Regions from separate parts of the Lysinibacillus sp. 1 U-2021 genome, predicted to be linked through region 2. Evidence: a T-box and tRNA genes for the amino acid it is inferred to sense, from the RefSeq annotation. Region 2 holds a T-box; the other holds one or more tRNA genes.

Region 1 (8,064 bases), 2.1 Mb from region 2:
TATAAATCTTCAAATAATGATCACACCGCTCTCCAACAACAATAGCGCAACCATCTATTAACTTATGCTCAACTTCCAACTCATTATCATTTGTGACTGACAATTGCGTTGACGTTCCTTTATCAGATAGCACAATGATTTTATTTTTTGTTTTTCCTTTGCAATTTTTACACATTCAATCACCTAATTCACAGTAGCCGAATATTCGATATCAATCAATGCATCAAAAGTCTCTGAAAAAATAGAGGAAATCCTATCTATTTCATTCGCATCTAATATATTTAGTTCGGAATCCAGTATTTCCGTCACTTTCCCAGCATTAACCATATAAGCTGTCACATCATCAAAATCAATAATTTGAGACTCTGGAACAAGCTTATATAAGCGTTCGATATCGGTATTATTCTTGCCCTTAATACACTTTAATGCATTACCTGCTTGAATCAAATTATTGAAGGCACTTAGAATATATGGACTATGTGTTGTTATTGTATAGCTACAATAGCTTTCTGCTTGGTTATACGCTGAGGCTATTAAAGATACAACTTTTGCTTGGGCAGAAGGAAACAGATGAGCCTCCGGCTCCTCAATAATAAAACTCTTACTAGTCACAGACTGTAAATACGGCCATGAGGATAACATTAAAGCCATTGGTAACGCTTCTTGCTGCCCTGAGCTCGAGTTGTTAAGATTCGTGTTCTTAGCAGCATGACGAATAAAATCCTCACCCTTTTCTGTTATATATTTTCCGCAAATCAACTCCTCCACAAGTTTATTAACATGTTGAGGCACAGCCCCCCTAAGCATCCTAATCATGTAATCTTGGTTAAATAATTTTTTTGTTTGTTCATACAGAGAACCAAACTCTGTCAAAAAGTAGTCAATTTCTATACTACTGGATAAAAATGAAAACACATTTTTTTGCAAATTAGCAAAAAAAGAGCGCCCTGCGGGGATATAAAAAACACTTTCAAGCTTTGTTTCTGGTTCTGAAAACAATCCTAGAGAAAGACATACTCGCAATTCATGTTCAATTCCGCGTTTACGTCTTCTCGTAACGCTTTCTGCAAGTGAATTCTCAATATTTTCATCTAAATCCTTTCGTACAATCAAACGAAGTTTAGCAATCGTCTTCGTTAAATTCTCAGAAAGGTCTATTTTCAATGACCCTTTGCTATTTTTTCGATTAGTAATCCGCACCCAATAGTGCTTATTACTATACTCAATAAAAAACTCATCATCAGCCCAATACTGCTGAGGGAAAATTTTACTAAACTTATTCTTTTGCTCCTTCAATATATCTCTTTTAGTTTTACCCTCTGTTGAAGCTCGTAGTATATCCATAGGATAATCTTTAAAATATTTTATTAGCTTTGCAATGACACTTTTCCCCTGTGCCTGAGGCCCAATAAATATATTCACTTTCTTAAGAGGAATATCAACTTTTTGAATAGTGAGAAACTTATCAATCTTTATATTTTCCATATCATCTCCTTTGATGTGTTTTTAAGCGTAAACACCTTTTTATCATATGTACAAAAACACAAATACTCAACCATAATCCTTCGCTCTTCTGTTTATCTTACGCGCGGTGCTTTCCCCGCCTCGCCCGCCCGCTTCATGTGGCGGTTTTAATGCAGTTGCATAGATACTATGGATCCGCACCAGCTCTGACCGCGAGCAGCTGGAACGGGCATCCCCGACGCATGCAAAAACATTCACTTGTTGCATGCACGGCTTATTTAATGACAAATCAACTTAAGCGTCACCGCAGCTCCCACAAAAAAAACGTAACACCATGATTTTAGTGATATTTATGACTTTTTTAATTGCTTATTTAAGTCCGCCATATTGAAACCGTGCATTTTTTAGCCACCAATAACTTTAAAAAATTTACATTGCTTTCAATACCTTATCATCCGTAGTCCCTGCTTTTTACTTTGAGCTATATCAAAAAAAGCTCAAACATCCTTGATGCAAAACCAGTATTACACAACATAAAATGCAACCAGAAACAACGACATACTATATGTTGTGTTGTTCAGGCTCTCTGTTCGGTGATATGCCAGATCACTTTGCGTTTAAACAGAGCATTATTTCAGGGCAAGACTTCGCTAAATAGTAACTCCGCCTCAGAAGCGCATATATCGGCGGAAATTGCCCTCTGCTTACAGGAGGAAATATGAAGAAGTGCTATTACTGCATTCTCGTTCTGGCCCTCTTTGGCTATCCATATGGTAGTCCAAGTGGTTTGTCAGTAAACGTCAGTAATATCCATGTAAGTATTATTCTTTAGTATGCTTCAAACAAAAAAACCACCTGCCAGGGTGGTTTTTTTGCGCCTGTCATCATTCCGATGAAAGACTAGCAAGACTTCGCTCGAGATGAATTATGCTTCGACAAAAGGTCACTCGCAATGGTTTTATTAGCCGAAATAGATGCTCTTTTATGACTCGAATCAAATAGCTGCCTTAAATTACATGCTAGCGATTCAATACAATTTAGCCTTCTACTTCAGCATGCTATTGCTCCTCATCTGCCTTAGAGGCGCTTCGCATAATCCATTCAAAGGCATATAAAATCACGCTGCATTTTTACTCAAATGGGTAACAAAAATCCAGGCCACTCATCAGCGACCTGATAATTGAAAGATTTCCCGTAATAATTTACGGTCGCGCCACGCGCCAGCGCCTCAAGCTCCCATCGCTGCGGCCTGATACCGTTCTGAGCAAGGTCAACGCGGATACGGGTAATTTGCATTCTTTCCGACCGGGTCAGTCTGGCCGATGGTGCAATTTCATGTGGTTTTAACGGGCTTCCGTTTCTTTGCTGACGATTTGGTGTTCTCAGGTCGTGTTTTAATGCCCCCCTGAGCGCCCTCACGACCTCCGTGTCGTTCCATTCGATAACACCGTCATCAACCAGATTAAGCACTGCTGCGGCGTGTTCAGAAGGTGTGGGAGCCGGTAACGAAGTATCACCACCGGTGAGCTTTCCACAGTTATTGACAGGACTCCGAGGCGCGGCGATGCCGCTTTTTAAAGTCAAAGGCTCAACGACCGGAACTTTCGGCACAATGCGCCAATCCGTGGTTCTGGTGATATGAATATGACGCGCGCCGAGATGCGGTGCGTAAATGCCGACCACTCTCTCGACTTCTTCCTCGTACTCGTTAACGTCATCCGACGGGCTACGGGCGACTCTGACAGTCTGACAATCGCGCGGAACATTTGCCCCACCCTGCGCGCTGATATACAACGCAAAATCACCACTGTCTGCGGCGGCGCGTGCAGCCTCGACGCGCTCGTCAAACTCATCAGCAATGCTGACGCCGCGAGGCAATTTGCGTAATTCACGGTAAGCCCCCATTGTCGGCAGACCAACCGTTTTAAATTGCGGAATGCGCCACGTTGACGCCCATGCGGTAACAGCCGCAGCTGTGTCTTTCAGCGCCCTCAAGATGAGATTTCCCATTACGCAAGTAAGTAAGATCCCTCAAAGACGATGAGGTAGATAGGTTCGAGGTGGAAGTGTGGTGACACATGGAGCTGACGAATACTAATCGATCGAGGACTTAACCAAAAACGTTTGAAGCATTCAATGTATCGTTTATCTAGTTTTGAAAGAACAAGTCTTTCAGCTGAATAAGTGAAGTGATGATGGCAAAGAGGTCACACCCGTTCCCATACCGAACACGGAAGTTAAGCTCTTTAGCGCCGATGGTAGTTGGGGGCTTCCCCCTGTGAGAGTAGGACGTCGCTTCGCTTATTTTTTGTGGAGGATTAGCTCAGCTGGGAGAGCACCTGCCTTACAAGCAGGGGGTCGGCGGTTCGAGCCCGTCATCCTCCACCATTTTGGTCCCGTGGTGTAGCGGTTAACATGCCTGCCTGTCACGCAGGAGATCGCCGGTTCGATCCCGGTCGGGACCGCCATTATTATTGCCGGTGTAGCTCAGTTGGTAGAGCAACTGACTTGTAATCAGTAGGTCGTGGGTTCGACTCCTATCGCCGGCACCATTCCCTTGGAGGGGTAGCGAAGTGGCTAAACGCGGCGGACTGTAAATCCGCTCCTTAGGGTTCGGCGGTTCGAATCCGTCCCCCTCCACCATTTTAGGGGCATAGTTCAACGGTAGAATAGAGGTCTCCAAAACCTTTGGTGTGGGTTCGATTCCTACTGCCCCTGCCAGGTATTGAGGTACTCGTTCATAATACAGCTAATATAATCTATATAGTGGCGATTGTGGCGAAGTGGTTAACGCATCGGATTGTGGTTCCGACATTCGTGGGTTCGATTCCCATCAGTCGCCCCATTTTAAAATTGGGGTATAGCCAAGCGGTAAGGCAACGGATTTTGATTCCGTCATGCCTAGGTTCGAATCCTAGTACCCCAGCCATTTTTAATTTCACGAGCCATTAGCTCAGTTGGTAGAGCATCTGACTTTTAATCAGAGGGTCGAAGGTTCGAGTCCTTCATGGCTCATCATTTTTTAATTAACATGCGCCCGTAGCTCAATTGGATAGAGCGTCTGACTACGGATCAGAAGGTTATGGGTTCGACTCCTGTCGGGCGCGCCAATAAAATCATGTTTACGGAATGTAGCTCAGCTTGGTAGAGCACTTGGTTTGGGACCAAGGGGTCGTAGGTTCGAATCCTGTCATTCCGACCATCTTTCATGTTAAATGGGGCCTTAGCTCAGCTGGGAGAGCGCCTGCCTTGCACGCAGGAGGTCAGCGGTTCGATCCCGCTAGGCTCCACCATTGTAATATTTTTGGAGGTATACCCAAGTCTGGCTGAAGGGATCGGTCTTGAAAACCGACAGGCGGGTAACACCGCGCGGGGGTTCGAATCCCTCTACCTCCTCCATTTTTCGGGTCAGTAGCTCAGTTGGTAGAGCATTAGATTGAAGCTCTAAGTGTCGGCGGTTCGATTCCGTCCTGACCCACCATTATTGCGGGTGTAGTTTAATGGTAAAACCTCAGCCTTCCAAGCTGATGTCGTGAGTTCGATTCTCATCACCCGCTCCAAAATGGGCCTATAGCTCAGCTGGTTAGAGCGCACGCCTGATAAGCGTGAGGTCGATGGTTCGAGTCCATTTAGGCCCATCATTATTCCGAAGTAGCTCAGTTGGTAGTAGCACCTGACTGTTAATCAGGTTGTCGCAGGTTCGAGTCCTGCCTTCGGAGCCACGGCCCGTTGGTCAAGTGGTTAAGACACCGCCCTTTCACGGCGGTAACACGGGTTCGAATCCCGTACGGGTCATCAAGCATGTAGCACAGATGTGTGTTACATGCTTTTTTCTATTCTCCTTTTTGTTAATCGATAAAAGATAATGCAATAGCAGAAAAAGACCTATTGGCAAGGTGAGGGACTAAATTTCATTCCCCTAGCATCTTTCTATGGGCTTCCAATAAACCGCTTTACTTACCACGTACACTTCATGGTCAACATTTTTGTGAAGGCGCTTGACTTCTCTAGTATAGCGATACAGGCGCAATCCTGCCCAGAGAATTAGTGAAACTGGTTCTGCTCTATGCGAAAGCGAAGTACTAGCAGCAAGTAAGTAGCTCAGAGCGATTAGTCTTTCCATCATTTATAAAAATTCTGTTGATTTCTTTGTTCTGCAATCCCCTGAAAAAGGCTACATGACTACTGTAGCCTTTTTATAATAATTAAAATCTTTCTCCCTTACATTCTCTTACGAAAAAGAGTCTATAGAGTAAATTTGAACAAACTATTTCATATATAAAATATGTATGTTTTTTCGATTACTATTTTCATGGTGCTTGTTGTTTTGTTCCTCTAATATGAGGATAAGTGGAGGAATCGATATGAATATACAGGAGATACAGCAATTTTTAAATCTATATCAGACAGAACAAAATGAATCAGAACTTTGGTTAAAGAATAGATTACAGGCAGTTAAGGATGCAGGTGAATATCACCCAACAACAGAGGAGCTAGTTTTTGGTGCACGGGTGGCATGGCGAAATAGCAATAAGTGTATTGGACGTCTGTTTTGGCAGTCACTGCATGTGGTAGATGCACGTGATGTTTTAGATGAAAAGGCTATTTTTCATAAATTACTAGAACATATTGATTATGCGACAAATCATGGGAAAATCCGTCCAACTATAACAGTGTTTGCTTCCGATAGAGTACGGATTTGGAATCATCAACTAATTCGTTATGCAGGCTATGAAACAGATGCAGGCATTATTGGAGATTCACAGTCCATTAAATTTACAAAAGTGTGTGAGTCGTTAGGATGGAGAGGTAAAGGAACTGATTTTGATGTACTACCACTCGTTATACAGGTGGATAATCGTGCTCCTCAAATGTTTGTAATTCCTGAAGAAAATATAGTAGAGGTCTCAATCCGCCATCCAGAGTCAATCGATGTGGAGAAATTAGGAATGAAGTGGTATGCTGTACCCATTATTTCGAGTATGCGTTTTCAAATGGCTGGAATTGATTTTCAAGCAGCTCCATTTAACGGCTGGTATATGGGAACAGAGATTGGTGCACGAAATTTAGCAGATCATGATCGTTATAATATGTTACCTGCCATTGCAGACATTTTTAATCTTGATACAACCAAGCAAGCGTCTCTTTGGCGTGATCGTGCTTTAGTAGAACTTAATATTGCTGTTCTTCATTCATTTAAAGAAGAAGGTGTGAGCATTGTTGATCATCATACAGCAGCTCAGCAGTTTAAATTGTTTGAGGAGGCAGAAAAATCAACAGGAAGAGAAGTGACAGGCAACTGGACATGGTTAATCCCACCTCTTTCCCCTGCCACAACTCATATATTCCATAAACCCTATGTAAATATTTATCATACACCAAATTATTTTTATCAAAAACCATGCTATTAGTGTAAAGGAATTGTTTACTTTCAATACTTTTGATGAGAGAGGGCGCTTACTATGTTAAATCAGCAAATTCCCAATATCCCATGGAGACAATTGACGACACCTTATGGTAGAGGTACAGCCATTCCTAAGCTGATAGAACAGGAGCAATACACACAACTAGCTGAATTAATTGAACATCAAGGTACACTGTGGCAGGTGACACCATGGGTTTTGCTTGTCCTGCTAAAAAAGCTTACTAGTAAAAAATTAGAGGTTGTCTCCTTACAAGAGGTACAGTTATATTTAGCTGTGGCACATGCTATTACCAAGGATTATCTCGAGCCAGTCAATACTGTTAAAAATATGCAGGAGCTATTAGACGTCAACTATTTGTGGATAGAAAATGAGGATAATGATGAACAGGAGTGGGAGAAAGAAACGCCAAAGGGCTATGAGGAGCAAGCTTTTGTAGGCTATTACTATTATAGTTATAGGCTTTTACAAGAGGCTGTTCCTATTTTTTCTACTATAACAGCTCGTAATAATGAAGCATCAGAATGCCTTGCTGAATTGCTAACATTACTCCAGCAACCCGACAATTAAGTAATGTGTAAACACTATATAGAAATAGAGCAGATGGAGGAATCTAATCCACCTGCTTTATTTAATTTTAATGCACATATTCATCCTTAGAGGCTCTCATTGAGCAAAAGAAGAGTAACATTGCTACAACGACAAAGAGCCATCCCGCAATATTCCAGCCGCCAAATAAATCATGCAAGTAGCCAAAAAGAATAGGACCAATTGCGGCAAATAAATAACCCAAAGATTGTGCAAAGCCTGATAAATCTGCTGCTTCAAATGCAGTACGAGTACGGAGAGTGAAGAACATCATTGCTAGGGCAAATGAAGAACCACCTGCTAACCCTAGAAGAACCATCCACAGTACCCCAAGACTTGTCCATTCCATGACAACCCCAACAAAGCCTACTAAATAGAAGGATGTAAACATCAATACAAGTGGGCGTTGAGAAGTCATTTTACCGGCAATAATAGGCACTGCTAAGGCCATTGGTACTTGTGAGAATTGCATGATTGAAAACATCCAGCCAGCTTTATCAGGGGCTAAACCTTGAGCAATATAGATCTCAGGTATCCAAGCTGCTGTTGTGTAGAATAATAAAGATTGTAAACCCATTGCCCCTGTGAC
Region 2 (23,729 bases):
TATCGTGCTGGGCCGCATCTTTCATTTGCTCATACATCGTTGAGGCTAGCTGGATACCAACACCATCATCTGAGAATGCCACTGCTCCATGTGCTTTTAATTCTTCAATATTTGTTCGAACCTCACCCGATATATCCTTTGTTAGGGAACCGTATGGGAGTACTCGAATAACCGCACTGTCCTGAATGAGCCCATTGATGAGTTGCATGTTTTCAACCGAATCAGGTACTGGCTTTGTATTAGGCATTGCGCAAATTGTCGTAAAGCCACCTTTTGCTGCTGATGCCGAACCTGTTGCAATGGTTTCCTTATGCTCAAATCCTGGCTCTCGTAAATGTGTATGAACATCGATAAAGCCTGGTGCTACGATTAAACCATGTCCTTCAATCAGTTCTGCACCTGCTACAGTCACATCTTGACCAATAGCCGTAATCTTTCCGTCTGCCATTGCAATATTGACTGTCTTTAATTCACCTTGTTCATCTAGCATTTGTACATTTTGAAGTACCTTTGTCATGTTATTCTCTCCCCTTTAAAATGGTTTCCATAATAGCCATCCGTGTGTAAACACCGTTCCGCACCTGTTCAAAAATTCGAGAGCGATCACACTCGACTAACTCAGAAGCAATTTCGACATCACGATTGACGGGTGCTGGATGCATAATAATGGCTGATTCTTTCATTTGCTTTTCTCGTTCAATTGTTAAACCAAACTCTTGATGGTAACCTTCCTTTGAGAAGCTTTTATTTACTTTATGACGTTCATGTTGCACACGTAGTAACATAATGACATCACTTATTTCGATCAGATTATCCCATGAATGGTGCGCTTCAAAACCGCCAGACCATTCTTCTGGGCAAAGGAAATGAACATTTGCCCCTAAATTTTGTAATGCTGTTGCATTTGATTTCGCTACTCGACTATGAGAGATATCTCCTGCAATTGTGACATTCAACCCTTCGAAATAGCCAAACTCCTTTTTGATGGTATAAAGATCCAATAAGGATTGTGAAGGGTGTTGCCCAGCACCATCTCCTGCATTAATAATCGCTACATTAATACCATCCAGCAGCTCATTGTAATACTCATCTTCTGACGCTCGAATGATGACAGCATCTAAACCAATCATTTCCAATGTTTTGACCGTATCGTACATCGTTTCCCCTTTCGTAACACTCGAAAACCCTGCATCAAAAGGGATAACATGACAGCCAATTTTGTATTCTGCCATTTCAAAGCTTGTTTTTGTACGAGTACTTGGTTCAAAGAATAGATTGGCCACTTTGTGTGTGCGAGATAACGATGATGTTTCACCATTTTCAAATGCTTGCGCAAGATCTAGGATTTGGTTAATCTCTTCTGTTGTTAAATGTTCCATCGATAATAAGTTCTTCATCATGTGACCTCCATTAGGTTGTGAATCGTGAACGCCTATGTATGACGTTCTCTGTATATAAAGTAAAAGCCCCGTTGATGTCATCAACGAGGCATGAGGAGGCGTGACAAACTACAGCAAGACATACATCCCACTTCAGCCTGTCCACAACTTCCCTTTTTTTGCCTCTCTGGACAATTCATTAAAAGGTACTACTATGAATCTTTATTTTGATTGTATTGTACGGGTATATCAGCTTCTTTTTTACCTGGTAGAATCGCATTTAATAGCACACCAATAATCGCTGCTAGTGCCATTCCTTCTACACTCAATGATTCTGAGATAACAAACTTGGCACCGCCAATACCAATGACTAAAATCACTGAAGCAATTACTAGGTTACGACTGTTACCAAAATCAATATGATTATCTACCAGCATACGTAAGCCACTTGCTGCGATAATTCCAAAGAGTAAGATGGAAACTCCACCAAGTACTGCGGTTGGAATCGTTGCAATTACTGCCATTGCTTTCCCGAAGAATGATAGTAAGATAGCAACCACTGCTGCACCTGCAATAACGTAGATACTGTATACTCGAGTAATGGCTAGTACACCAATATTTTCACCATACGTTGTTTTCGGAGGACCTCCGATTAAAGCACTCACAAATGTGCCAAGCCCGTCACCTAGTAGCGAACGGTGTAGTCCTGGCTCTTTAATATAATCCCGATCTACTACTTTTCCTAATACCAGTTGATGTCCTATATGTTCCGAAATTGTTACAATTACGATTGGTACCATGATAAGTAGAATTTTTGTTGTTATTTCAAACTCATAATGCACACCTGGTATTAAGAAATCAGGCATTGCGAAGAATTTTGCTTTGGCAATCGGTGTATAGTCTACTATGTCGATCATCATGGAGTAAATGTACCCTACAATTAGGCCCATCAAAATTGGCATAGTGCTTAAAATTCCTTTAAAGAAAATCGTAAAGATGATAGCTGTAAAGACCGTCACTAAAGCAGCTGAGAAGTGTAAAAAGCTATACTCTCCATTGACGTTCATTGCCATATTCACAGCCGTACCTGAAAGTCCAAGCCCAATTACCATAATTACTGGGCCTACCACAATCGGTGGCAAAATTTTCATAATCCACTTATAACCACTTTTCCAAATGATTAAGGATACAATCCCGTACGTAATGCCGACTGCCATAGCACCGATCATGGCATTGCCTGGGTTTACACTTGAACCGTCTTCATTTAAACCACCTGCAGCAAGTAGGATTGGTGCAATAAAGGCGAAGGATGATCCTAAATAAGCTGGTACCTGAAATTTTGTAATTAATAGGAAGAATAATGTAGCAATTCCGCTTGTTAAAAGGGCAATCGCTGGACTAAGACCTACTAACTGCGGTACTAAAATCGTTGAACCAAACATCGCAAACATATGCTGGAAACTTAATGTCACTAGCTGGAGCGGGGTCGGTTTATCCTTAATATCTAAAACTGCATTTGACATACTGTTTCCTCACTTTATTGTTCGTCTTCTTTATAAATAATGACGCAATCTTCTCCGTCTACCTCTTGTAAATTGACAACAATGCGCTCAGAGCCAGAAGTTGGAACGTTTTTTCCCACATAGTCTGCTCTAATTGGTAGCTCTCGATGTCCTCTATCTACTAGAACAGCTAGTTGAATTTGTGCCGGTCTTCCTAAATCCATTACAGCATCTAGAGCTGCACGTACTGTTCGACCTGTATAAAGTACATCATCCACTAAGATGATTTTTTGATTTTTCACTTGATACTCGATATCAACTTGTTCTACATGTGCTTGTTCGTTTTCATGTTTCGTTGTTAAATCATCTCGGTAAAGTGTAATATCAAGTTCCCCTGTACGAATCGGTTTACCTTCAATTTTTTCAATTCGCTGCGCCAAACGTCTGGCTAGAAAGGCACCTCTTGTTTTAATGCCAACTAAAATACATTCATCGATTCCTTTATTACGTTCAATTATTTCATGGGCAATACGTGTTAATGCTCGTGTCATTGATGGGCCATCTAATAATTCATTTTGTGCCATATTCGTATCCTCCTCTCTCCAATCTATTATCGGCCATGTGTCCATAAAAAAACCTCTCGAGGCGAATAGCCTGAGAGGGTTGTATACGTGTCGAAAAAGCATGTTGGAAAAATTTGCAGCACAAATTTCCACAACACTATCACATGTCCCTTCTCAGCCTCTCTGGACTGCCATTAAAGGTGAATATTTAGTTATGTTGTTCATTCACTGTCGTTAGTATAGACTTTCTTTTCGTATACGTCAATGCCTATTTCGTAAATCATTTAATAATTGTTCATAATCAGCTGGAAGTGGTGTTTCAAACTCCAAATATTCTCCAGATGAAGGATGATCGAAACCTAAAGTCGCTGCATGTAAAACTTGTCCCCCAAAGTCGATTGTCTTTTTCGGACCATATTTTGGATCTCCAACAAGTGGGAAGCCAATATAATTCATATGCACACGAATTTGGTGTGTACGTCCTGTTTCTAAACGACATTCCACAAGCGTATAGTCACCAAAACGTTCAACAACTTGGAAGTGTGTGACAGCATGTTTACCATTATCGACAACTGCTTGTTTTTGGCGATCTTTTTGGTCACGACCAATTGGTGCATCAATTGTCCCCTTATCATGCGCAATATGCCCGTGGACAAGAGCAATATATTTACGAGTAACTGTTTTATTCACTAATTGATTGACTAATGATTCATGAGCCGTATCGTTTTTAGCAACCATCAATAAGCCCGATGTATCTTTGTCGATACGATGGACAATCCCTGGTCGTAGTACACCATTAATCCCTGATAAGTCTTTACAATGATACATTAAGCCATTTACCAGTGTACCTCCCATATGGCCCGGTGCTGGATGTACCACCATACCCTTTGGTTTATTCACAACAAGAACATCTGCATCCTCATAAACAATATCTAAATCTAAATTTTCTGCGACAACATCCAATTCTTCCACTTCTGGTACATCAATAGCGATGATGTCACCAGCTTTAACCTTATATTTTGCCTTTACCACATCACCGTTTACTTTAATGACTCCCTCACTAATCCAGTTCCCAATTTGCGTGCGTGACCACTCAGATTGTAAGCTGGAAAGTGCTTTATCAATGCGCTCTCCTTGCTGCTGTTCTTCGATTGTATATGTTACTTGCGTCATTGTTTCACCTGTTTCTTCTCTTTTTTATCTTCCATAATTAAGCCAATCATCAGCACGACAACCGCTATTGTTAATGCAGCATCTGCCACATTAAAAATAGGGAAATCATAATTAATAATCGGAATTAAAACATCTACAAAATCGACCACTTCTCCTCTAAATAGACGGTCAATAAAGTTTCCTACTGCACCACCAAGCAAAAGCATTAAGCCGACTTGAAAAACAGGCTTTCCCTTTGCTTCTTTATGATAAAAATAGACAATCGCACAGATAACAGCAACTGTGACAATACTAAACAACCACATTTGCCCCTCTAGCATCCCCCATGCTGCCCCTCTATTTCGATGAGACAAAATACCAAACCAAGGGTCCCATACAGCAATGCGTTCAGCATATTCCATATTTTTCACAATCAGCCATTTTGTCCATTGATCCAGTAAAACGACAAAAGCAGCTAATCCATAATATTTATACACAGACATTCCTCCGTTCACTCAACATCTTACCTATTCTACCATAACAGTTCCATTCACAATAACTAATATCCTATCTAATCTAAATCTCTTCAAGAAATATAAAAAGGCTACCCCTATTACGTTTAAGCAATAGAAATAGCCATAACTTATTGGTTAGACAGTTTCAGATTCTTTTGAATGTACTCGCTTCATGAAGTCATTAACATCAGCAGGAACTTTGCGATCTATTAAAGACACGATAATAACAGATAAGAAGCCCACAGGCACTGTCACAATACCCGGAATTTTAAACTGCAAGAAGCTTGGTAACGTTCCTGGTAAAAAGATCATCCACATAGACACGCCAAGTCCTATTAATAATCCTGCAATGGCTCCTTTCTCTGTCATGCCTCTCCACCAAATACCTAAAATAAATATTGGGGTAAATGTACTTGCAGCGACAGTAAAGGCGAGCGCCACTAAATGGCCAATGGATGCATCCTTTACAAGTAAGCCCAATGCTCCATATAAAATACCTAATATTACAATAGCCACTTTCCCAGCAATAACTCGTTGTTTTTGTGTAATATCCTTTTTCATGATATTGGCATATAAATCATGAGCTAGTGCACCCGAGCTTGTAATAAACAATCCTGAAAGATTGGAGAAAATAGCTGCAAATGCTCCTGCTATAACTAATCCAAGTAGCCATTTGCCACCTAGTGCAAGGGCTGTAGTAGGAATGACCATATTATTCCCACCCAGCACTAAATCACGCATAACTTCCTCACTAGCTGTCCCAGAAATGAAAATAGATCGACCTACAACACCTAAATAAACAGCTAACAAGAAGAACGCGCTTGCAATCCCAATGGCCATGAGTGCAGATTTACGAGCTGCTTTAGCACTTGGATTTGTATAAAAACGCAATAATATATGTGGAAGTCCAATTGTTCCTAGTGCTAACCCAATCGTCATACTAATTGTTTGCCAGAACGTTGGGAAATAGAAGCCTGTGCCTGTCCAAGCAGCACCATCAAAATTGATATCATTGCCATCTAGGGCATACGGTGAAGTGCCAGTGATCGGACCACTAAATGAATGGATGGCTGCTAAAATTTTATCATAATGTAAACCGCCATAAACTGCTGCAATTAACATCACGATAAACGCACCTAGACGAATCCACAACTCTAATGCTTGGTTGATGGTTGTTCCTTTCATACCACCAATACCTACATAAAAAATCATAACAACACAAGTAAATATAATGCCGAATTCATAAGAAGTACCAAAAAACATACTTAAAATTTGTGCGGCACCTAATAATTGTGGAGCTGCATAAAAGCCAGAAATTGCTAAAACCACCGCTACCGCTACAAGCCGTGCTCGTCTACTATGAAAACGATAGCCTAAAAAATCTGCAACGGTAAATGCACCGAAGCGTCTTAAAGGACCTGCCACAAAAATCGCTAATAATGTTAACCCAATGGAAAAGCAAAAAGCATAATAAGCACCATCATATCCAAGTTGAAATGTTAACCCTGCGATGCCCAGAAATGTTGCTGCACTTAAGTAATCCCCACCAATGGCAGAACCATTTGTAAACCATCCGAAGCTTCGGCCACCTACAAAGAAATCCGATGCTGTTGCATTTCTTTTTGTTAAATACGTAATGTATACAATTGTCCCCATTAAAGCAATGGTCATTAACATCTTTGGTTCTAATAGAGCTTCCATCATTCAACATTTCCCCCTTTGTTCCAACTACTTATTTGCTATATCGTATTTTTTTAGACGTTTCTCGTACATGGCTGTATGAACATATGCAATAATAAATGCCATAGCCATCATTACAATCGTTGTCACAAACCATGTGACTGTCATACCACCCCAGATTTTCTTAAACGCAAATGCTGGCGCAAACCAATTCATAACAGGGATACTAAAAATCAAAATAAAGTAAAATATCGATAAACCTAAACCTGTTGTAAATTCATCTTTCATAATTTTGTTTGTTGTTGCATCTAAAGGTGGTAGATCTTTCACATCAATTGTTCCTGCTTCTACATAGTCATAATCATGACTGCCTACTTCCGCCATAAGCCAACTCCCCCTTTTCTGATAAGTAAATAATTAACTGAAATTTCAAATTATTATTCACTACAATTATTCTATTCTATTTCAACTTCAATATAGATATAAAATATTGCTGTATTAGTACAAAAAATTGCTATTTTAAGTTAAAATATTTTTATCTTTTTATTCGTAGGGGGCTGGTAGCATTTTAAAGGTGGTATGGTATATGGAAAGCTCATTTGACAAGCTGCAGATGAGTGAATGGTTAAAAGAGGTTTTACCAAACGCTTTAGAGGAATGTAAAGTGCCAAAGCCAGAAGATGAGGTCATTATTGTCTATGAAGTCAATCGGTTATTTGACTGGGTAAAAATTAATCGATTAAAAAGAAACTATCCTAATAGTATTATTGTCCCGTTTGTTACAGAACACCTTACCTACTCGACTGGTATAGCAATTGAATTAGCTTTACCTGCACTTCTCATAAAACCATTACAAAAATCAAAATTTTTACGAATCGTAAAAAAACTGTATACGTCCTATCAGGAAAAAAAGGCGAGTACGCTTACAATACTTGAGCTATCACAACAAGTGTCCCAACAACATACCTCTCCATTTAGGGAAGCATTTTTAAAACGCCTGATCCGTGGAGAAATTGACAATGAACAAGAAATAATACAATCTGCTTCATTTTTATCGACAAGCTGTATTCCTAATATTGTATTTTTAATTCAAGGCTATATTGATGGGGATAATAAGAGAGCTGTCCCACACGATGCAAGTAGTAGTATTACAACTGTTTTTCGTCAGCACTTTGCGGAGAAGGCCTCATTATCCTTTTTACATTTTGAACGCTATTTATTACTTCTCATGCGAATTCCTACTGCTTATAACTCTTTCAAACATTGGACTGAGGGTGAAGCCTGTTTATTAGAGGTTATCGAGACCCTAAAAAGGGATTGTTCTATTCATCTTTTTATGGGAGTTGGAGGTGTATTTCAGGATGCTATGCAAGTGAAGGAATCCTATAGCCAGGCTAGAAAAGCACGTAGAAAACCACCTATCCATAATATACACATCCGATATTACGAAGATTTAACAAAGCATGAGCAGCTGCAAAAAGCTATTCAGTATATTGAAGAACATTACGACGAACAACTGACCATTCGTGATGTTGCAAAATATATTAACTTTAGCCCAACTCATTTTAGTAGACTATTTAAAAAAGAAACAGGTCGCAATTTTGTTGACTATGTTGCTTATACACGCATTATCAAAACCTTACCTTTTTTACGCAAGTACGACTACACCATAGAAAAAATCTCCTCCACCTGTGGCTTCAATACACCAAATTACTATAGCTTAACTTTTAAAAAATATGTAGGGATCTCTCCAACAGACTATCGCAATACGACAGAAATTTTATTTAAATAATGGAAAAGAATCTGCAAAACTTCCATGAAAAAAGCAAGCCTCCAACAAGGAGACTTGCACATCCTCTACATTTAAATGCAGATTCTTGTTATTTATAGATTAAACGTAATACTTTTCTACAACTTCTGCACAGCGAGCACATACTGTAGGTTGTGCTTCATTTGAACCAACTGTTTCAGAAATTGACCAGCAACGCTCACATTTCTCACCTGTAGCCTTCTCAACAACAATGGAAACATGCTCAAGTGCTAAAGCTTCAGCAGGTGCCTCCTCGATAGCAGCTACCTCAAAAGCTGAAACGATGGAAAGTTGTGCAAAGTCAATGTTGGCATCGTTCAATAATGCGACAACATCTTCTTTCGCGTAGACAGTGACTTTTGCTTCAAGTGATTTACCAATTGTTTTCGCATTACGTGCTTCCTCTAATGCTTTTAAAATATCATCGCGTACATCAATAATTTTTTCCCATTTTGTACGTAGGCTGTCAAAATTCGCTTGAACATCTACCTCTGGGAAATCTGTTAATTGAACAGAAACTTCTTCTACAATACCTTGAACATGTAAATAAGACCACATTTCATCCGTTGTATGTGGGATAATTGGTGTCATGATTTTTACTAATGTCATCAATGTATCATAAATAACTGTTTGCATCGCACGACGATCCTTATTGTCATGACCCTCGATATAGACTACGTCTTTGGCAATATCAAGATAGAATGAAGATAACTCTACAGCAACGAAATTATTGACTACATGATAGACAGCAGCAAAATCATAGCGATCATAGGCAGCACGCACAGTTTTTAAGACATCCTGTAAGCGCATATACACATATTGATCCATTTCACGAAGCTCAGCATAACTTACACGATCTTTCGTAGGATCGAAATCAGCAATATTGCCGTGCAAGAAACGGAAAGTATTACGAATTTTACGATACACCTCAGATACTTGCTTTAACATATCCATAGAGATGCGCACATCTGCTGTATAATCAACAGAAGCAACCCATAAACGAAGTATGTCTGCTCCATACTGATCCATTACTTTTTGCGGAATAATCACATTCCCTAAAGATTTACTCATTTTACGTCCTTCACCATCAAGTACAAAACCATGTGTTAAAAGTCCTTTGTATGGTGCATAGCCGTTAATAGCTACAGATGTAATAAGAGAGGAATTAAACCAACCACGATGTTGGTCAGAACCCTCTAAATAGAGATCAGCTGGATATTTCATACCACGTTCTACTAGTACACCTTGGTGTGATGAACCGGAATCAAACCATACATCCATAATATCATTTTCTTTTGTAAATTCGCCGTTCGGGCTACCTGGATGTGTAAAGCCTTCTGGTAATAACTCTTTTGCTGTTTTTTGGAACCAAATATTTGATCCATTCTCACGGAATAATGCTGAGACATGACTAATTGTTTCAGGTGTAATAATAGGTTCACCATTTTCAGCATAGAAAATCGGAATCGGCACACCCCACGCACGTTGACGTGAAATTACCCAGTCTCCACGATCACGAATCATATTATAAAGACGAGTTTCTCCCCAAGCTGGTGTAAATGCTGTTGCTTTTACAGCCTCTAATAACTCCCCACGGAATGCTTCAACAGATGCAAACCATTGTGGTGTCGCACGATAAATAACAGGCTTTTTCGTACGCCAGTCATGTGGATAGGAGTGCGTAAAGAAATCAAGCTTTTCTAACGCTCCTACTTCTTTTAGTTTTTCTGTGACGAGTTTATTTGCATCATTATAAAACACGCCTTCAAAACCAGGTGCTTCATCTGTATAACAGCCACTATTATCAAGAGGGCTAAGAATACCTAAACCATACTGTTTACCAATATGATAATCGTCTTCACCATGCCCTGGGGCTGTATGAACACAACCTGTACCCGCTTCAGCAGTTACGTGTTCACCTACCATAATAAGCGATTCACGATCGTAGAATGGATGTTGTGCTACAATACGATCTAATGCCTCTCCTTTTACCTCTTGGACAACCTCATAGTCTACCCATCCAAGCGTAGTTGCCACTGACTCTAATAACTCTTTGGCAATGATGAATTTTTTATTAGCCACTGCAACTACTACATAGATAAATTCAGGATTCAAAGAAATCCCTAAGTTTGCTGGTAATGTCCATGGTGTTGTTGTCCAAATGATAAATTTAGCATCTGCTGGAACAACACCCTTCGCATCCTTAATTGCAAAGCTTACATAAATGGATGGAGATTTGATGTCCTTATATTCAATTTCAGCTTCCGCCAAAGCAGATTCAGAAGAAGGAGACCAATAAACCGGCTTTAACCCTTTATAGATATAACCTTTTTCTGCCATTTTACCGAATACTTCAATTTGACGAGCTTCAAACTCAGGCTTTAATGTAATATATGGATTTTCCCAATCACCTCGAATGCCTAGACGGCGGAATTGGGCACGTTGATTGTCAATTTGCTCATAAGCATACTCTTCACAAAGTTGGCGGAATGCTGCTACTGACATCTCTTTGCGTTTTACACCTTTGTTAGTCAATGCTTGCTCAATTGGTAAACCATGTGTATCCCAACCTGGAATATAATTGACATGGTAGCCAGTCATGGAGCGATGACGTGTAATCATATCCTTCAATACTTTATTTAGAGCATGGCCGATATGGATATCACCATTTGCATAGGGAGGACCATCATGTAGAACAAATTCTGGTCGACCTTCCGTACGTTCCATCTGTAATTTGTTAATATCCATGCCATTCCATTTTTCTTGCATTTTTGGCTCATTTGCCGGTAAATTTCCACGCATTGGGAAATCTGTTTTTGGCATTAATAAAGTATCTTTGTATTCAACCATTAAAATTCCTCCTTTATTTTACACAAACAGGTAGACATTTTTCTCATAAGACAGTTATTGGCAAACTTATCTAAAACGATTCGGAAACAAACAAAAAAAGCCCTCAATCCCACTAAGGGACGAGAAGCTTCTACTCGCGGTACCACCCTAATTGTAGTACAAAAAATTGCACTACCTCTTAAAAGCACGTTTAACGTCGTGCATCACGAAATAACCTACTTTTTTCAGTTATTTAGCTCAGAAGTGATGTTCAATGCTAGTTGTATGTTTGGGCTCTCACTGTCCCCAAATCGCTTAACAACGCCTAACAAATACTGTCTTCGTCTCTGCTTTTATGCATATCTGTTCAAAATAATTACTATTACAAAGTATATGAAATTCAAACAATCGCGTCAAGTTTCATTTGTCAATTACAGCAATTAAAAAGAAAAGTTAAATATCCTCAGAATCCTGTGCTTCTTCAACAGATGCTTGAATTTCTGTTAAATCGATATCATATTGCAGCAAATGATCCCAGTCATCTGCATTAAGTAAATCCAGCTGTGCTTCTACAAGCATCTTGAAACGATTACGAAATACCTTAGATTGCTTTTTAAGCTCATCAATTTCAATCGTCACCTTACGAGCCTTCGTCAAAGCTTCATTGACAATTCGATCAGCATTTTTTTCAGCTTCTTTTACAATGAGTTTTGCCTCTTTTTGAGAATTTCTTCTCACTTCATCAGCCGCTTCTTGTGCAACGACAATAGACTTCTGCAAAGTTTCTTCTAAGGAGTTGAAATGTCTCGCTTGTTCTAAAGCCATCTCTAATTGCTTATCAACCTCTTTTTTTTCACGAAGCAGAATTTCATAGTCTTTAATAATCTGATCTAAAAATTCATTTACTTCATCTTCAGCATAACCTCTGAAGGCTTTTGTAAACTCCTTATTATGTATATCAATAGGTGATAATGGCATACAATCCTTCTCTCCTTTACATGTACATTCGTAATTTCTATTATACAATTGTTCCGACAACTTAGCAGTAAAAATTAATGAAATTTACTTCACTTTCAGCTTTTTTGGGCCAATCGACCGACTTGAAGACGGATTTTATCTTTTTTAGTTCGGCCTTCAGTCATAATAATTTTCATCCGTCCACTTCCACGTATCGATAAAATATCTCCCTCCTGTAATTCAAAAGCAACTGTATCTCTTTCTGTCCAATTTACACGAACTTTTTTTCCAGTTATTAAAGCTTGAGCTTTTTGGCGTGATACATTTAATACAGTCGCAATAATTACATCTAAGCGCATGGAAGATACTGTATGAGATTCCTCCAACCATTCTTCCTCATTTACAATAAGGGAATCCGCTTCTTTTAAAGACTCAATATGCACCTTAACTTTACCAATACCTGTTAAATGTAACCGAACATATTCTGCTACCTCTTGGGCTACAACGAATTGCACCTGCTGATCATTTACCCGAATATCACCAAACTTGCCACGGTTTAAACCTAATGAAAGCAACGCACCTAAAACATCAGGATGTCGTAATTGGACAAATTTCACTGGATATTGAATCGTAAATGCCACTAACTGAAAGTCCTCCTCTATCACTTCATAGTAAGTAGGAAAAATAAGCATACGCTGCCTCTCCGCCTCTTCAAATAAACCTGTGCATGCAGTTTTTAGCGTATCATCTTGCCCGATAATCGATGTCACAATAAAACGCTGTCTTGGATCAAGAAAATCTGTCAGCTTAGGCGCATAACGATCTTCAACCTCACGCTGCCAGCTTATTACCTGTTCAATAAAGGGCTGTTCATCTTTTCGAAAATGCTGGATTAAGTGTTCCATCTTGTTGTCTCCTCTTTCACTAGTTCCTTTTTGCTTTGTTAGTTGGAAACTTAGTATTCCCAATTCATAACGTTTGGACGTCATTGTTTTAATATTTTTTATTAGTCGCTTTGTAGCGAGGATAATTAAAATAAATAAAAAATCCCCACCAAAACGTGAGGATTTATTTCTAAGCGAACATAAAATATATTTTCTGAATGACTATATAAAGCCCTCTTTCTATAAAATTCAGCATAAAGATGGCCACAATTGGCGAAATATCAATCATACCAAGAGGCGGAATGAATTTCCTAAAAATACCTAAATATGGCTCACAAACTTTTTCAAGCATGCGACCAATTGCTGAATTTTGAGCGGCAGGCACCCAAGACATTAAGATATATGCAATTAGCATGAATGAGTAAATCTTAAATGCTAATGATACATAACCAAGTATAATAAAAAAAGTCATATAAACTACAATCCTCGCTATTAATTATCGTCTAAAATAAAGTTTGTAATTTCACCAGTCACTTCTACATTATCTGGCGTACAAAGGAAGATATCTTTACCAATACGTTGAATATCTCCAGCAAGAGCATAGACTGTGCCACTTAAAAAATCAATAATGCGTTTACCTTGTTCTCTTTCGATACGTTGCAAATTGACAATTGTTGCACGTTTATTTTTTAAATGCTCTGCGATATCTTGTGCTTCTGCATAAACTCTCGGTTCTATTAAAACAACTTTTGCTCCCTTAGAACTCATAGCTGCCTGCAAACTGACAATGTTATTAGGAGTTGCTGTGCTTTGTGGCATGATTTCATGAATAGGTGCTTTGCGTTCTTTCATCGTTTTTTTTGGCTTAATTGGATGAATCGGTTGCTGTTGTTGTATGGGTTGTTGTTGCTGAATAGGAGCTTGCGTGATTTCTTCTTCTAATTCTTCTTCAAGGTAAAAGAAGTTTTTAATCTTATTTTTCATGCTCATCCTGTTCCCCTCTTTCATTTCCAACAAGAGCCGTTCCGACTCGAACAAAAGTAGCCCCTTCCTCTACCGCAATTTCAAAGTCATTAGACATGCCCATTGATAACTCGGTACAAGGTGCGTGTGCGAATCCTTGCTCGGCTATTTGCTGTTGACATTGTTTTAATTGCTTGAAAACAGAGCGAATAATTGCTTCGTTTTCGGTGTTTGGTGCCATAGTCATTAAACCTACAACTTGAATCTTCGTAAAACCTTTTAATGCTTCTACAAAAGGCAAAACTTCTTCGATAGTTAAACCATGTTTTGATTCTTCACCAGAAATATTTACTTGTACAAAACATTTAACAGGTTGTTCGGCTCTTTTTTCAATTTCTTCTGCCAAACTCAAACGATCTAAGGAGTGTAAATAATCAATGCTGTTAATCACTTGTTTTACTTTACGTGTTTGAAGCGACCCAATGTAATGCCAATGAACATCAGCATGTATCTCAGTAATTTTACGATGTAAGCCCTCTGGTCTGTTTTCTCCTAAATGAGTGAGCCCTGCTTCAATTGCTTCTTGTGTTCTTTCAACAGAAACTTCCTTCGTCACGGCAATTATTTGGACTTTTTCGCCCTCACGATTCCCTTTTTTTTCTGCTGCTGTTATTAAATCATTTAGTTTGTTTAAATTTGTTAAGATTTTTGTCACTGTTTTTCCCAACTTTACAACAATAGTTTCTTTTATTGTAACAAGCAATGCTTGATTTATCAATGAATAGCCTGACCTATGTCAGCATACAATTCTCACAATTTTAATGTGCCTATGTCTTAGGAAAGGGCTTTGACTAAAATGACATCCTTACCAACAACAAGCACATCCTTCATATACACTTTTCTCACAGACTCTTCACCTTTAAAAAAACCAAGATATTTGCGAGGCTCTGCAATCAAAAATGCTGTCACATAGCCTGTTTCTTTTGATACTTCAGCATCTATTACAAAGCCTATAAATCGTCCATTTCCTGCTTCAATGACTTCTTTTTGTTGTAACATCGAAAAACGCAATGACATACCTCCTCTATTGTTTACTTTCGTATAAACATTTCTACTACCATTAAACTTTGCTGTTACTTTATATTTATGTATCATTTGTTCATTGAATGAAGATAAAATGCGCACCGAATTATACGATGCGCATTTTTTTATTTGTAATCTTTTTGCATTGTTTCAATTGCATTTTTTTCAAGACGTGATATTTGTGCTTGAGAAATCCCAAGTTCTTTGGCAATCTCAGTTTGGGTCTCTCCATAATAAAATCGTTTGGCAACGATCATTTGCTGACGTTCATCTAGCTTTTGCAAGCTTTCCTTTACCGACACATAGGCAACCCATTGATCCTCTGATACATCATCATCACGTAATTGGTCCATCATATAAACGGCATCTCCGCCATCTGAATAAATGGGTTCCTGTAATGAAACTGGATCTTGAATGGCATCTAAAGCAAATAAAACGTCTTCCTTTTTCATGTCAATCATCTCGGCAATTTCTTCAATCGTTGGTTCTCGCAAATTATCGGTTATCCATTGCTCTTTTGCCTGCATTGCCTTATAAGCTATATCTCTTAGAGAGCGAGATACACGTAATGCATGATGATCACGCAGATGGCGACGAATTTCACCAATAATCATTGGTACAGCATATGTCGAAAATCGTACATTATGCTTTAAATCAAAATGATCAATGGCTTTCATGAGGCCAATACAGCCAACTTGAAATAAATCATCTGCCTGTTCACCTCTATAGGCAAATCTACCGACAATACTAAGCACTAACCTTAAATTGCACATCACAAGCTCTTCTCTAATCTCTGTTTCTCCAGCTTGCAATCGGATGAAGAGTTCCTTCATTTCCTCGTGCTTTAGAATTGGCAAAGTCGATGTATCTAAGCCGCAAAGATCTACTTTTGTTCGCATATTCGATTCCTCCGGATGTTATTCTCTGACTAAACCGTGACATCAGTTTGTCCGAGAGAAACAAGAATATGCACAAAAGATGCGACCAATTTTAGGTAGGATAAATTTCCCTTTCTAAGAAATTGGTTGATTTAAATTTTCACGTAAATCTTGAATAATTTTCTTTTCTAAACGGGAAATATATGATTGCGATATGCCTAAATGATCTGCAACTTCTTTTTGTGTCATTTCAACTTTTCCATTGAGACCAAAGCGACATTCCATAATATAACGTTCACGCGCACCTAGTAAATTAATAGCGTGGAACATATGCTGACGTTCAATTTTTTTCTCTACATTATCTAAAATAATATGCTCTTCTGTTCCTAAAATATCTGACAGTAATAATTCATTTCCATCTGCATCAGAATTTAATGGTTCATCTAAGGATACTTCCCCCTTCATACGACTTGTTTTTCGTAAATGCATTAAAATTTCATTTTCAATACAGCGTGATGCGTATGTTGCAAGCTTAATATTTTTATCCGTATTGAACGTCTCAATTGCCTTTATTAAACCAATGGAGCCAATACTGATTAAGTCTTCGATTGGCGTTCCCGTATTATCAAAACGTCTAGCAATATAAACAACAAGACGTAAATTACGTTCAATTAGTGTGTCTCTAGCTCGTAAATCACCATTCATAAAGGATGCAATGACTGTAACTTCTTCTTCTCGACTTAATGGCACTGGCAATGAATCATTTCCCCCTATATAGTACGTTTCACGACTCCGAAACTTACTCCATAATTTTTTCAAGCTAGCAAGTAGCCTAAGAAGCAATAGTTCTCCCCCTCTATGAGTTATTTGAAAGCGCTGAAAAATGTAAAATTGCTGCTGTGCTATGTGGAAAATTTTTAGCTTTTTTGGTTAATACGATATATTCATTCATTTTCACTTGCGAAGGCTCCCCCTTTATATGCCACTCATCAAAGCGAAAACCAAGGACAACGGTTTGCTGCTGTACTGTATTGACATGAATAAATCGTATATAACGCTGATAATCTTCTGAAAACATAGATACATTGTACGGATCTGTTTCTTGCCATTTCATTAATGATTCCCGGAACGCTGAAGGTAAATGTGGTCTCAAAGCAGTATAGGAAACAAAATGAACCGGCTTTCCTGATAATGGCTCAATGGCTTGATTTCCTGTATCTACAAAGGCAGAAAGTGGTATTTTTGCCCCAAAGATTGTTAAAGTTGTATCAAATACAAATTGACCACTTAAGCGTTCTAGCTTTACAAAACCCCATTGCTTATAAAATGCAATAAGATTTAAAACTGCAAGCAAAAAGCAAATCATAATGAAATGGGTGGCAGAAAGATTTTTTAAAAAAGGTTGTAGCGCTGTTAACAATCCGCCAATGACGATCGTTGCTGTTAATACAATCGGTCCTTGCTTCTGAAAGCTTCGAATCTTAAAGTGAAACGCTATACCAATTAACAATATAAAACTCAGAATTGTCGTCCACAGCATTTGACCGCCAATGACAGCTACAAAACTACTACAAATAGAACTCATTAATAATCTTGAATTTTTTACAAGGACTCCTGTTACTCTTGCCGTAAACGTGAGTATCGCTAGATTAAAAAGCGTATTAATGAGCACCAGCCATTCTCCATACATAACAGCCGCCTCCTACTTACAAAGTTAGCACGTTACTCCCACAAATATTGTCAAACAATCGCATCATTTCCTAAAAATGTTTTGACAAAAAACATGGTTTCCTTACACATTCGAACATCATGGCAGTCAATATAAAAAGCTCGTATTTTACATATGTAAAATACGAGCTTTTTAGAAGTTAATTAACCACGATTTTTGCGGTTACGTAAAAATGCCGGAACCTCAAGCATGTCATCCTGTGCATAATTTTGCTGATTTTGACGTGGCTGCTCATGTTGAACATGCATTTCTTGTCGTTGTTCACGAATAGGTGCTTGTTGCTGTGGAGCAGATTGTCTGTTCATGTTAAGTGTTGGTTTTGCTGTAGGTCGTTGTTGCTGTAAAGCTTCCTCGGTGAAGCCTGTCGCAATAACTGTAACAATAATTTCATCTTTAAGATTTTCATTAATTACAGAACCGAAAATCATATTTACCTCTTCATCTGATGCAGAAGCTACGATATCTGCTGCTTCTTGTACTTCAAATAAGCTAAGATTTGAACCACCTGTAATGTTCATAAGAACACCTTTAGCGCCATCAATGGATGATTCAAGCAATGGACTTGAAATAGCTTTCTTTGCAGCCTCAGAAGCTCGGTTTTCCCCTGTTGCAATACCAATTCCCATTAAAGCTGAACCTTTGTTGGACATAATCGTTTTCACGTCTGCAAAGTCTAAGTTAATAAGACCAGGTGTAGCAATTAAATCTGAAATACCTTGTACACCTTGACGTAATACATTATCGGCTTCTCTAAAGGCTTCTAACATCGGTGTTGATTTATCAACTATTTGTAGTAGCTTGTCGTTTGGTATCACAATCAGTGTATCTACTGCTTCTTTCATACCGCCAATTCCACCGATTGCTTGTGTTTGACGTTTACGACCTTCAAAAGTAAATGGACGAGTGACAACACCTACTGTTAGGGCTCCCAATTCACGTGCAATTTGTGCAATCACTGGAGCTGCTCCAGTACCCGTTCCGCCGCCCATACCAGCAGTCACGAATACCATATCGGCGCCTCTTAAAACCTCTTCTAACTGTTCTCTGCTCTCTTCAGCAGCTTTTTTTCCTACTTCTGGATTTGCACCTGCACCTAATCCACGCGTTAATTTAGCCCCAATTTGTAGCCTTACTTCCGCTTTGGATAAATTTAATGCCTGTGCATCCGTGTTAACTGCGATAAAGTCAACACCCTGTACACCATGTTCTATCATTCGATTGACAGCGTTGTTACCGCCGCCACCAACACCTATGACCTTTATTACTGCAAGTTCGTCAACACTTGTATCAAATTCTAACATCTCTTTTTCCTCCCACGGTAACTCGACTCTGTATCATTCATTACGCATTCTAGTTAATCAAAAAACTTATCAAATAATTTTTTTGCTCTCCCAATTACGCTTTCTTTTGGTTCTGAAGGTGCAGAATACTCTTGCTTTTTGCTTATAGCTGGTTGAGCCCCTACAACTGCATATTCAACAGGCTGCGTATTCGTACTTTTACCGTAAAAATCATCTTCTAAATAGGCGTAACGAATAAGTCCAACTGCCGTCGCAAATGAAGGCTCTCTAACACCGATATAATCGGGTGTATAGATTCTAACACGCGTTTGTAGAATTTGACGTGCTAATTGGGCAATCCCCTCAAGCTTTGCAACACCACCAGTTAAAACTACACCGCCTGGTAAATCTCTAACACCTAAACGTGCTAATTCATCTATAACTAACTCTAGTAATTCTTCTAATCTAGCACCGATAATCTCCGATATATAGCGTTGGCTGTACTGATCAGTAGAATCTGTACCCACGACAGGCACTTCAAAGAGTTCATCATCTGATGCGTCATCATAAAAGGCATGTCCAAACTGGTGTTTAATTTGTTCTGCTTGTTCTGTTGGTGTTTTTAAAACGATTGAAATATCTTTCGTTATATGATCACCACCAACTGGTATGACACCCGTATGCGTTAATAATCCCTCTTCAAAAACTGCAATTGTTGTAGATCCGCCACCTAAGTCAATGAAGGCAGTTCCTTGGTTTTTTTCATCTTCTGTTAATGCAAAGTAGCCTGATGCTAATGGCTGCAAATATATTTCTCGTATACTTAAACCCGCTCGCTCAACACAGCGAAGAACATTGTGTAAAAGCGTTTTGGATGTCGTTATCATTGTTGCATCCATTTCAAGACGGATGCCAATCATACCACGAGGATCTTTAATTTCATCAAGGTTGTCCACAATAAACTGTCTTGGAATGATGTTAACTAATTCACGTTCAGGAGGTATTGACATGACTTGTGCAGATTCTACCACTCTGTCTAAATCATCATCTGTAATTTCTCTATTTTCACTATTTACAGCGACAACACCTTTAACTAGCTGTAACATCGTCTGGTTAGCTGGAACGCCTAAAACGACTTCATGGATTTGATAACCAGTCATTCGTTCGGCCTGTTCTATTGCTTTTCGAATAGATTGTACTGTTGCGTCAATATCAACAATCGCACCTTTTCGAACTCCATTCGACTTTACATTTCCGACGCCAATTACATGTAATTGCCCGTCACTCATTTCACCTATTAATACCTTGACAGAGGAGGACCCAATATCAAGGGAAATGTATAAATCTTGCTGATTCAATTCGCTGCACCTCCTTGAAAAATGCTCTTGTTTTCATTCTATTGTAAACTTCGCATAATGTCTAAGCAAATCGAGTATTTTGGTCAATTTTTCTCTCATTCTATGGAAGTTTTTTTCCGCTTGTGACGTTTCTCATCTAACCGAGTTAGTAATATACGCCTAATGATTGCTATATTTTGGAATAAACGTACTCCGAAAGCGAAAATCGCTGCTAAATACAAATCTATCCCCAAATTCACTCCTATAAAAGCTAATCCTGCTGCTAGAACTATATTAAAAAAGAATCCTGATACAAAAACTTTATCATCGTAAACTTGCTGTAATTGAGCACGAATACCTCCAAATAATGTATCTAAAGCTGCTAAAACAGCTATTGACAGATAATTTTCATACATAGAGGGGATTTGTATATTTGTTAACAAGCCAAGGGCAAGTCCAAATATCAAACCTAAAAATGGTAGCCACATATATTAATCTCCTTTTTTTACCTCTGCTAAATAATCATTTGTCAACGGCTGATCAAATGCTGGAAGTTGTAACTGTTCAATTGGTTCTTCAATTACTAAATTAAAATTGTCTAAATAAAATGAGTCTATAAATGTTGAGGCCAGCAAGGAATTATACATTTTTTGCGCTGCTTTATAATCGCTTGTCCCAACAAATATCTCAAATGAAGGCGAAGACAGTGGTATACTGTTTACCGTTGTCTTACCATTGATATCACGTATGGCTGTTGTTTGTACTACACGATTACCATCAATTGAGACATTAGTAGCATTGTTCTTAAAAAGGGTATTCAATAATTGAGTTAACAAATCAGGTGAAATCTCTTGAATTTCATAGCCCATTTCTATCAGTTCAGGTGCAGGTTCAACTCGAAGTACAACACCTGGCCCTATAACTTCTGTTAATCCTGCTTGCAGCTTTAAACGATTTAATGTTTCATTTAAGGCTGCTTGCTGATTTACTTTTTCAGATTGCTCATAGCGATCCACTACTTCATGAAGTGAGCGAATTTCTGCCAGTAGTGCGGAATGTCTTTGTTTTTCTTGTGCTAATTCCTCTCTTATTGCCCAAATATCTCGTGTATCTCGCTCAGCTGGTTTTTGTATGGTATTGTATTGTACCGCTATCATCAAACCGATAATAAATAGCACGATCGTTATTCGGGTGTACATATTTCTTTTCAAAATAGCCCCTCCTAGACGTATCGTATGCCCCTCAGAATACGACTTTGCATTGTATAATTTTCTACAATCGACTATATAACTGGAGGCTAAATTAAACATGAAATTTAAAGTATAGAACTTGTCCTAACTTTCTATTTTTACTTTTGGCATGGTAAGCTTCTGATTTTCTTCAAGTGACACCACAATATTGTCATTTAATAATTGATCCACCACGCCCCCGTTTAAGTTTAAAGAAGCTATTAATGTATCTGAATCACCAACCGCTTCGATCACAAACGGAGCTGGATGTTGTGTACCATCAATTGTTATTACTGGGCCATTACAGCGAATATAAGAACTCGCTAATACACGTTGTCCATTAATAGCAATAGCTTGTGCGCCTGAAATTTTTAGTTCATTTAACAATTTAAATACATGACTTTCATGGACAATATAGTCATTTGGATTTAAGGATTTTGGATCATAGTCTCCATCTTGAAGGGTTATACGTATGCCCTTCCCCTCACTCTTTAGTTCACCGAGTAAAAGCCGTAAATCTTCTGCTTGCTCAACAAGCTTCTTATAGTCCTTTTCGTTTGAAGCAAAGGATTTTTCATACTTTCGAATTTGTTCTTGTAAATTATTTAGTTCTTCCGTGAGTTCTTTATTGCGCTCTTGTTGAGTGATTAGCTCCTCACGATAAGAATCTTCTTGCTCAAAAAGCTCAGAATTAAGAGTGCCTGCTTCTCGATTATCTTTCGCCTGGTTGTATGAATAGCCGATGATAAATCCTGTTGTTACACAAACAATTAGTAATTCGAATTGTTTTCTAGTAAAAAAACTACCTTTGCTATTCGTCTTCTTGTTGTTCATCTTCTGTCACTTCCTGGTTAACCATTTCACCATCTGCATTTACTTCCATGTCAATACTAATCTTGTTGTATTCCTCGTTAAAGGGACGATAGTATGAACCGACCTCTAAATCAATCACACCTTTTTCTAAGTTAGCAATTTGTGCGACAATAGAGGGGTAGTAATTTAACTTTTCCGCTAGTGTCTGAATAACAGCACGTACTTCGTAGCCATCATTCATATAAAGCTTGACTGCATTTGGATTTGCTTCATTACTATTCGTGTTAACCTGAGAAATTAAAGCTAATACTTCTGGCTTTAATTGTGCTAGCTGTTCAACAAGCTTATTAATTGTCTTTTCACCAGTTATCCCGATAAAAACAGGTGCATCAATGGGTGTATCATTTCCCGTTTGTTCAAAGCGCTTGCCGTTTTCTAGCAAAGGATAATAAGTCCCATCTCCAGCTAAGTACGCAACTTTTTTCCATTCTTTAATATCAATTGTTACGCCTTGTAGCCAGTTACGGTTAACCTGTACTTCTTTTACCCATTTATCCTTTAATAAAATCTGCTCAATATCTTCCACTTTGAAACTCCACATTGATTTTCCTGGTGCAAGAGTACTTGCCTCCAAATAATATTGGTCATTCGCTAGCTTAGCACCATTGACTGTAATTTTATTGATGTTACTGTATGGAGACTGAAAATAAAGGAGTACTGCTAACACAATAAAGAAAAGTAATATTAGCACTATAAATTTCCGGTTTGTACGCTTTTTTCGTCGCTTTTTTAGCGTAGGTATGCGTTCTTCTATATCAATTACTTTCTCCACAAAAGTACTCCTCCTTTATATTTATTTCGCTAATTGATAAATAATACCTATTATTAACCACATTGTTACTAAAGATGTTCCACCATAGCTAATAAAAGGTAATGTAACACCCGTTACTGGCACTAAACCTATTACTACGGCTATATTTAGAAAAGCCTGCACCATAAGCATTGTGACTAGCCCGATTATCGCATAATAGGACGTTCGGTTTTTAGCCTGTACAGCAAATCTATAGCCTGCATAAATCGTTAGTACAAAAAGCGCTAAAATAACGAGGCCACCAATCAATCCGACTTCTTCTAAAATAATGGCGT

What was found. A T-box is a leader RNA that pairs with one kind of tRNA and senses whether it is charged. The one in region 2 lies ahead of ileS (isoleucine--tRNA ligase), so its partner is inferred to be a tRNA-Ile.
Region 1: it encodes a tRNA-Ile, which carries the amino acid that the T-box ahead of ileS (isoleucine--tRNA ligase) is inferred to sense. The anticodon was not compared.

The regions. Positions count from the first base shown of each region.
Region 1 covers NZ_CP123966.1:4,545,228-4,553,291, forward strand. The annotation lists gene QH639_RS24145 (hypothetical protein) at 1-175, opposite strand, end outside; gene QH639_RS24150 (AAA family ATPase) at 184-1,485, opposite strand; gene QH639_RS24155 (hypothetical protein) at 2,599-3,459, opposite strand; rRNA gene rrf (5S ribosomal RNA) at 3,650-3,765, shown strand; tRNA gene QH639_RS24165 (tRNA-Val) at 3,777-3,852, shown strand; tRNA gene QH639_RS24170 (tRNA-Asp) at 3,857-3,932, shown strand; tRNA gene QH639_RS24175 (tRNA-Thr) at 3,941-4,016, shown strand; tRNA gene QH639_RS24180 (tRNA-Tyr) at 4,024-4,107, shown strand; tRNA gene QH639_RS24185 (tRNA-Trp) at 4,112-4,185, shown strand; tRNA gene QH639_RS24190 (tRNA-His) at 4,234-4,309, shown strand; tRNA gene QH639_RS24195 (tRNA-Gln) at 4,319-4,393, shown strand; tRNA gene QH639_RS24200 (tRNA-Lys) at 4,407-4,479, shown strand; tRNA gene QH639_RS24205 (tRNA-Arg) at 4,498-4,574, shown strand; tRNA gene QH639_RS24210 (tRNA-Pro) at 4,590-4,666, shown strand; tRNA gene QH639_RS24215 (tRNA-Ala) at 4,682-4,757, shown strand; tRNA gene QH639_RS24220 (tRNA-Ser) at 4,771-4,863, shown strand; tRNA gene QH639_RS24225 (tRNA-Phe) at 4,870-4,945, shown strand; tRNA gene QH639_RS24230 (tRNA-Gly) at 4,951-5,024, shown strand; tRNA gene QH639_RS24235 (tRNA-Ile) at 5,029-5,102, shown strand; tRNA gene QH639_RS24240 (tRNA-Asn) at 5,110-5,186, shown strand; tRNA gene QH639_RS24245 (tRNA-Glu) at 5,188-5,259, shown strand; gene QH639_RS24250 (nitric oxide synthase oxygenase) at 5,829-6,875, shown strand; gene QH639_RS24255 (hypothetical protein) at 6,927-7,457, shown strand; gene QH639_RS24260 (CynX/NimT family MFS transporter) at 7,525-8,064, opposite strand, start outside.
Region 2 covers NZ_CP123966.1:1,686,920-1,710,648, reverse strand. The annotation lists gene QH639_RS08755 (dihydroorotase) at 1-517, opposite strand, end outside; gene QH639_RS08750 (aspartate carbamoyltransferase catalytic subunit) at 519-1,397, opposite strand; gene QH639_RS08745 (uracil-xanthine permease family protein) at 1,592-2,902, opposite strand; gene pyrR (bifunctional pyr operon transcriptional regulator/uracil phosphoribosyltransferase PyrR) at 2,917-3,465, opposite strand; gene QH639_RS08735 (RluA family pseudouridine synthase) at 3,706-4,617, opposite strand; gene lspA (signal peptidase II) at 4,614-5,093, opposite strand; gene QH639_RS08725 (sodium/solute symporter) at 5,247-6,815, opposite strand; gene QH639_RS08720 (DUF485 domain-containing protein) at 6,840-7,175, opposite strand; gene QH639_RS08715 (helix-turn-helix transcriptional regulator) at 7,378-8,583, shown strand; gene ileS (isoleucine--tRNA ligase) at 8,683-11,451, opposite strand; T-box leader at 11,564-11,787, opposite strand; gene QH639_RS08705 (DivIVA domain-containing protein) at 11,884-12,408, opposite strand; gene QH639_RS08700 (YlmH family RNA-binding protein) at 12,504-13,292, opposite strand; gene QH639_RS08695 (YggT family protein) at 13,462-13,743, opposite strand; gene QH639_RS08690 (cell division protein SepF) at 13,764-14,261, opposite strand; gene QH639_RS08685 (YggS family pyridoxal phosphate-dependent enzyme) at 14,245-14,949, opposite strand; gene QH639_RS08680 (PRC-barrel domain-containing protein) at 15,069-15,311, opposite strand; gene sigG (RNA polymerase sporulation sigma factor SigG) at 15,443-16,216, opposite strand; gene sigE (RNA polymerase sporulation sigma factor SigE) at 16,331-17,038, opposite strand; gene QH639_RS08665 (sigma-E processing peptidase SpoIIGA) at 17,052-17,885, opposite strand; gene ftsZ (cell division protein FtsZ) at 18,068-19,225, opposite strand; gene ftsA (cell division protein FtsA) at 19,279-20,562, opposite strand; gene QH639_RS08650 (small basic family protein) at 20,658-21,029, opposite strand; gene QH639_RS08645 (DUF881 domain-containing protein) at 21,033-21,752, opposite strand; gene QH639_RS08640 (DUF881 domain-containing protein) at 21,876-22,604, opposite strand; gene QH639_RS08635 (cell division protein FtsQ/DivIB) at 22,582-23,415, opposite strand; gene ftsW (putative lipid II flippase FtsW) at 23,437-23,729, opposite strand, start outside.